2 regions of the Geobacillus sp. BK01 genome follow, and region 2 is predicted to be linked to the other one. Evidence: riboswitches for the same ligand, from Rfam matches in the RefSeq annotation. Region 2 holds a riboswitch; the other holds the start of a gene.
The links. Region 2 has a riboswitch for thiamine pyrophosphate ahead of tenA (thiaminase II). Riboswitches for the same ligand answer to the same signal wherever they lie in the genome.
Positions count from the first base shown of each region.

Region 1 (3,519 bases), on a different contig from region 2:
GATGAACAGTTTACAGTTTTTGCGAGCCTCGATGAGTTTCAACAAACATCGGGGGGGCGGGGAAGCCGATTTCCTGATGATACGGTGATTGAGTGCACGGCGCCGTTTCCGCTCGTACCGCAGGAGGTGGCCTTTTTGGACATCGGCCCGCTTGGCGGGCGCGCCTTTTCCGACCATGAGGCGTTCGCCTCATTCCCGCTCGCCGATAGTATTCTTTTTCTTCTAAACGGTGATGATCCATTTTCTAGCGTCGATGAACAGCTCGTGCTGCAGCTTTGCGAGCGGGCGCCGCACGTGCCGATTCACTTTTTGTTGCCGCCGGGTGACGGGATGATCGATGAACAGGAAGCGGCACGGATCGCCCAAGACATCGAGGCGCATATTCGCACCATCGTGCCGGAGGCGAACGTGATCGTCTATTCGCCGCACGCGCCAAGCCGCAGGCAGCAACAGGAGCTTGTCGGCTTGCTTGGTGAGGTGCGTCAGCATCGGTCTTCCGTTCGCCGGGAAGAAGCGATATTGGCGACAATTCGCCGGTTCATTGCCCATTTGTTCCGACAGCGGGCTGAGGCGGAAAGCCGGCTGGCGGAATCGGTCGTCTGGAAAAAAGAAATGGCCGCCAAGCTGAATGGGGCGATCCACCAACTCGGCGATCAGCAAGAGGAGAAAACCGCGAAAATCGTAAAAGCGTTCCGCGCTGTTTTGGAAGAGACGCGGACGGCCGTGGCAGCGGCGATTCCGGATATATTGCGCAAAGCGACCGACTTTGTGCGGGAAGACAGTGACTTTTCCCGCCTTCACCTCGAGCTGAATGACAGCGTGAACGAACAGCTTCGCGCTTATGTCGATGAAGAGGTGCTGCCGAATTTGCATCGCGCCATGAACGATTGGATTGCCGCGACAGAAGAGGAATTCCATGAATGCCAGGCGTTTTTGCATGAAATGAGTGAAGGGTTTAACGCTATGTTCGGTGAGGAGCGGCTTGCGCTCGAGTGCGATTTCCGCATTTTGACCGATTGGCGGCGCGATATTGACCGGCTCGCAGGCGGCACGCAAATTGACAAGTTGAACGTTTTCCTCCGCCGCACGCCGGGGCAGCTGCTCCTGAAGGGGGCGGGCAAACTGCTTGGCGCCTTCGCGCAAAATAAGGCGATGTTGGCGCAAAAGTATAAACAGTTTATCCAAACGCAAGATTATGCCGATGTGGCGGAAACGGTTATCGGGCAGTTGTTGCTGCCGTTTGAATGGTTTGCGAAATCGCTCGAACGCGACATTGCCCAATTTTTCCAGCCGCCGTTGGCAGTGTTAACGGAAACGTTGGAGCGGTTGGAGCTTGAAATTGCCGCCCAGGAAGGGGAATTGAAGCAGATGCGCACGAATCCGGAAGCGTATCGCGACCCGCTTGTCCTTTTCGGCATCCGTCTACGCCAATGCGAACAGCTGGCACAGGCCGCCTCCACCGCGGTTCAAGTATAAGGAAGGAAGGTGTCCTAACTAACGGGACACCTTCTCTATATAGGCGTAATGACTGACGGAAAACGGAAGAACACAACTTTTTGAAGACAGCCCCTTCTATAGGCTGTGGTTCACTCCGTCACCGCCTCCATCTGCCGCGGCTTGGCCGGATGTTTGCGCGCACAGATGGAGGATGCTTCCATCGCTTTTTTCTTGCATTCTTTTTTTTTAGAGAGTAGACTTTGATTGTAAAAAGATCATACACTTACGGGAGCTTGTGGAATCAGGCTGAGAGTACGGCTAATCCGCCGTTGACCGTTGAACCTGTTGGATAATGCCAGCGCAGGGAAAGGAAGCATTTTGAAGCACTTTGCCGCGCGCAAAGTGCTTTTTTGCGAGAGTGGAATGGGGATAGAGCAGAAAGGGTTGGAAAATATGACACAACAAGAAATCGTCGAATGTTTGCTTTCGTTTATCAATAAGGAAACGTCCTCGGAAGATGAGTTTAACGAGTATGCCTTGCAGCTATTTGCCTATCAATACGAAAACAATCTTCCGTATCGTACATATTGCAGGCAAAAAGGAAAAACGGCAAGAACGGTGAAAACGTGGCGGGACATTCCCGCTGTGCCGATCAATGCGTTTAAAGAATTGACGCTAAGCTGCACGCCTCCTGAGCAGGCTGAACGTGTGTTTATGACGAGCGGAACGACAAAAGGAGTTCGGGGAAAACATTATCATCCGACACTGAAGGTGTACGATCAGTCCATGATCGTCAATTTTCAAAAGCGGTTCATGAAAGGGCGCGATAAAATCAAGATGGGGATTCTGTTTCCGGCGGAAGAGGATATGCCGAATTCTTCGCTCGCCCATTATTTAGCGCTCGCTATTAACGTGTTTGGCACGGAAGACAGCCAATATTTTGTCAACCGCGGCGGTCTGGATATGGACCGGCTTCTTGCCGGACTGGAGCAGGCGGAACAATCGGGTGAGCCGTACGCCCTTTTAGGGGCTTCGTTTAGCTTCGTTCATTTGTTTGAAGAGCTCGCCAAACGAGGAAAAACGTTCCGTTTGCCGGACGGGAGCCGAATTCTTGATACAGGCGGCTTTAAAAACCAGTCGCGGGAAATGGGCCTCGATGAGTTTTATGACGCGCTGTCCGCTTATCTTGGCGTCCCGCGCCGCGCGTGCATCAACATGTACGGCATGACAGAGCTTAGCACACAATTTTACGATAACGGAAATGAGACAGTTCCGTCGGTGAAATCGGGGCCGCATTGGATTCGCACGAGAGTGATTCATCCGTTGACCGGGGAGGAGATGCCAAAAGGAGAACGCGGCGTCCTCGTTCATTGCGACCTCGGCAACTTCAACTCGGTAACGACGATTTTGACGGAAGATATGGGCGTGGAAACGGACGACGGCTTCCGATTGTTCGGTCGGGTGCAAGGGGCGGAAGCGAAAGGTTGTTCGATCGCAGTCGAGGAATTCATCCGCGCGGCGAAGGGGATGTCCGAATGAGAGAATATGCCGGTTATCTTCCTGACATCGGGGATGAACCGATCGAAACGCGTGTTTTAACGTTTAAAAAAAACGGGGAAACGGTCGAGGTGGAAGTTCCCCTTTTAACGGTGGGACAGCTGAACAAAGTGGCAGAAAAAGTGAAACAAGCCAGCGCCCGGGTTCTTCCATCGTTTTCGGTGATGGAGATGGTTGAGTTGCTTGACCGGGCGGTTGAACAGCTGCTTGATCGCCGCCATCCCGTTCGGCAAAAGGCGGAACGCGTGCTGCCGATTGTCACCGGTTATGATGCGGAAATGGTTCGGCTTGGGCTGACCTCGTATTTCAAAACGTTCCGCAAACCGCAATTGCAACGGTTTCTTGTGGAGGACTTCGAAAACCCCCTGCTTCTCGACGGCTTTCAACCGCGGGCCAAAGGCGGCTTTTCCAAAGCGGTCGGCCCGGAGTTGATCGTCCATATTTGGGCGGGGAACGTGCCGGCGCTGCCGTTATGGAGCTTGATTTCCGGGCTGTTGGTGAAAGCGGGGAACATCGGGAAAGTAT
Region 1 is NZ_JBQPTH010000020.1:40,794-44,312, reverse strand. It holds gene ACTVDO_RS14825 (tetratricopeptide repeat protein) at 1-1,476, shown strand, start outside; TPP riboswitch at 1,713-1,821, shown strand; gene ACTVDO_RS14820 (LuxE/PaaK family acyltransferase) at 1,891-2,976, shown strand; gene ACTVDO_RS14815 (acyl-CoA reductase) at 2,973-3,519, shown strand, end outside.
Region 1: it holds a riboswitch for thiamine pyrophosphate, as region 2 does, so the genes downstream of both, ACTVDO_RS14820 (LuxE/PaaK family acyltransferase) here and tenA (thiaminase II) in region 2, are expected to answer to the same signal.

Region 2 (3,519 bases):
CGGGACGTTGATTTTTACCTCCCGACCGCGAAAACCGCGAAAATTGCGGAGGCAAAGGAGGTCCTTCCCCTCTTGCCGCTTTGGCCGCTGGACTCTTCGATCGTATTCGTCCCAAATGCCCGGATGCCAAATGCCCTCGGCGTGAATGACATCTTTATATTCAGAAAATACGTTCTTGGCCTTGCCATCAGCCATAATCCGTCCGTCGCGGCCGAGCAATACAATCCGATCAACAAAGTCTAAGACATGATCGATTTTATGTTCGACGATGACGACTGTTTTATCGCGACCCACCTTTTTGACGGTTTGCCATACCGCTTTTGTCCCTTCTTCATCAAGCAGTGCGGTCGGCTCATCCAAAAACAAAACATCTGGCTCAAGCGCGAGCACGGAGGCGAGCGCCAACCGCTGCTTCATCCCGCCGGAAAGTGTATGAATATCGGTGTGCGGTTCGATCGCCAACCCGACTTGATCCAACAGCGCACGGATACGGCCGGGCATCTCTTGACGCGGCACGCGTCTATTTTCGAGGGCAAACGCGATTTCCTCATCGGCATACGGCATGCAAAACTGTGCATCCGGATCTTGAAACACATACCCCCACTGTTTCGGTCGCTCAAGGCGCCCGGCTTTCATCGGCACGTCGATCGAACGCGGAATCAAGCCGGCCATCACTTGCAAAAGCGTCGACTTACCGCAGCCAGACGGACCGAGGAGAAGTACTTTCTCCCCAGCGGCGATCGACAGCGACAAGTCGCGAAACAATAAGTCGTTGTGCCCGGGAAATTTCAAGCGCAACTGTTCAATCACAATGGCTTGCTTCATCGCTTTTTCCCCTTATCGGTTCAGCGCATCGTAGTCCTCTTTGGAAGCCGGCCGCCACATTTGCGTCACCCCTGTTTTCTCAAGCGCCTTGGCCAACGAAACGGCGAACACGCCGGAAATGAGAACGGCGCCGACAAAGCGCGCCAACAAAAAGAGCGCCATGTTCCACGGGGCGAGGGCCTCGATATATCCTTTGTAAAAATCCATGATCAGCGAACCGACTGTCGCTCCGATAGCACTGAGCGACACGACAAGCACATCAAACCGTCGATAGCGGAATGCGGCAAACACCAACTCGGCAAACAACCCCTGAATGACACCATAAATGAGCACTTCAAGCCCCCATTGCGACCCCATGACCAGTTCGCCGGACGAAGCTGCAATTTCAGCGAGCAGTGCCACTCCCGGCTTGCGGATGAGCAAATAGGCGAGCGATGAGGCGATAAACCACATTCCGTATATCAATTGGTCGGCGTGAAACCCGAATACTTTCACCACTTCATACAACGGTCCCCACACTTTATAAATGACGCCAAACACAACAGCAATCACAATCGTCGTTAAAATATCGGCCAGCTTCAAGCCTTTCGATGTTTTTTCCAAGAAAACCCCCCCTTTTTAGTGTCGACGCCGTTTTACCGGCTCTCCACCAGCCCGGCGGACGGCCATCGCTCCAATTCATACGCCATCTCCCAAAACTTGTACTCATAGTCGCTGCTGATCAAAAAATGCTGTTCCATCCGACGCCGATCTTCCTCGGTTACAGCGGCGGCAATGGCGTCAAGCCGGTCGATCTGCTCCTTAACAAGCGAGCGAAACCAATCGGAGCTATATGTACTGATCCATTTTTCATAAATCGGATCGTTCGGCCGGCACGTTTTCAGCCGCTCGCCGATTTCGTAATACAGCCAATAGCACGGCAAAATCGCGGCAATGACATCACCCAAATGCCCTTCATACGCCGCCCGATACATATGCGATGTATACGCATAAGCCGTCGGCGCCGGCATGAACGCGGCCCGCTCCTCTTCGGTGATGCCAAGCAGTTCGGCAAACGTTTCGTGAAGCGATAATTCCGCTTCGCATGTGCTTTGGGCATGGTGCGCCAGCCGAGCCGTCGTCGCCAAATCCGGCGATTTCGCCGCCCCGATCGCCTGCACACGGGCAAAATGGCGCAAATAATACGCATCTTGCATGACATAATAACGGAATTTCGCACGATCCAACGTTCCTTCGCCAAGCTCTTTGACAAACGGATGATGAAAGCTTGCCTGCCAGATCGGATCAGCTGCCTGGCGCACCCGCTTTGCAAACGACATTTGTCTCCCCCTTTTCCACAAAATAAAAACGCCGCTTCCTTTACCAAGCAACGTAAAGAAAGCGGCGTGAGCCTACAATTTCGCAAGGCAGAATCATGATCCGCCTATGTGCAGCTCCTCCACTTCCCTACGCTGGTATTACCCAGATCAGGTGCTAAGGGTCTCAAAGGCACACTTTGATCTCAGCCTTTCTAAAGGCCCCCCTAGTGGATGTTCTATCATGATGCCATTTTCCTGTTTATCTTTATCATATCACGACGGCGGCGATTGTCAACCTTTTTTTTCCGTCCGACGTTGCACCGCGCTCCGCGATTCGCTATGATTAAAACGCAACAATTGACTATCGGATGGGAGTGGAACGAATGGCAAAAGTCATGTTAAAACGGCAGCGGAAAAAACGGCTCGAACAAGGCCATCCGTGGATTTTCCAAAGCGAAGTCGACCGCATCGAAGGCGACGTCAAGCCGGGCGACTTCGTCGATGTCTATAACCATCAAGGCTATTGGCTGGCGAAAGGATACATTAACCCGGCCTCGCAAATCATCGTGCGCGTGCTGACGCAAAATCCCGAGGATGAACTCGATGAGCGCTTTTTTATTAGGCGCATCCGCCAAGCGTGGGCGTACCGCGAACGGATGATTCCGGGCGTCCGCTCATGTCGCGCCGTCTACGGCGAAGCCGACTTTCTTCCGGGGCTCATCGTCGATAAATATGAGGACGTGCTTGTAGTACAAATTTTGTCGCTTGGGATGGAAAAACGCAGAGATTGGATTTTGCACGGCTTGCTTGACGTGTTCTCACCAAGAGCCGTTTATTTGCGCAATGATGTATACGTCCGCGAACTGGAGGGGCTCGAACAAGAAAAAGGCTTTTGGTACGGAGAAGCGGAAACCGAAGTCGAAATCGAGGAAAACGGTGTCAAATATATTGTTGATATTGAAGGCGGTCAAAAAACCGGCTTTTTCTTCGATCAGCGGCAAAACCGCGCTGCTCTGCGCCCGCTTATCGGCCCGGAGACGACGGTGCTTGACTGTTTCACCCATACCGGCTCCTTTATGTTAAACGCCTGTCTGTACGGGGCAAAGCACGTCACCGCCGTCGACATTTCCGAACATGCGATTGAAACAGCAAAACGAAACGCCGCCTTAAACGGGTTTACAAATGTGGAATTTGTCGTCGCCAATGCGTTTGACTATTTACGCGAAGCGGTGCGGGCTGGCAAACAGTGGGATGTCGTCATCATCGACCCGCCGGCGTTCGCCAAATCGGCCCACGCGGTATCAAAGGCGCTGCGCGGCTATAAGGACATCAATTTAAACGGGCTGAAGCTTGTCAAAGACGGCGGCTTTTTCGTCACATCGAGCTGCTCATATCA
Region 2 is NZ_JBQPTH010000003.1:272,317-275,835, forward strand. It holds gene ACTVDO_RS05500 (ABC transporter ATP-binding protein) at 1-825, opposite strand, end outside; gene ACTVDO_RS05505 (ECF transporter S component) at 838-1,428, opposite strand; gene tenA (thiaminase II) at 1,461-2,144, opposite strand; TPP riboswitch at 2,252-2,359, opposite strand; gene ACTVDO_RS05515 (class I SAM-dependent rRNA methyltransferase) at 2,507-3,519, shown strand, end outside.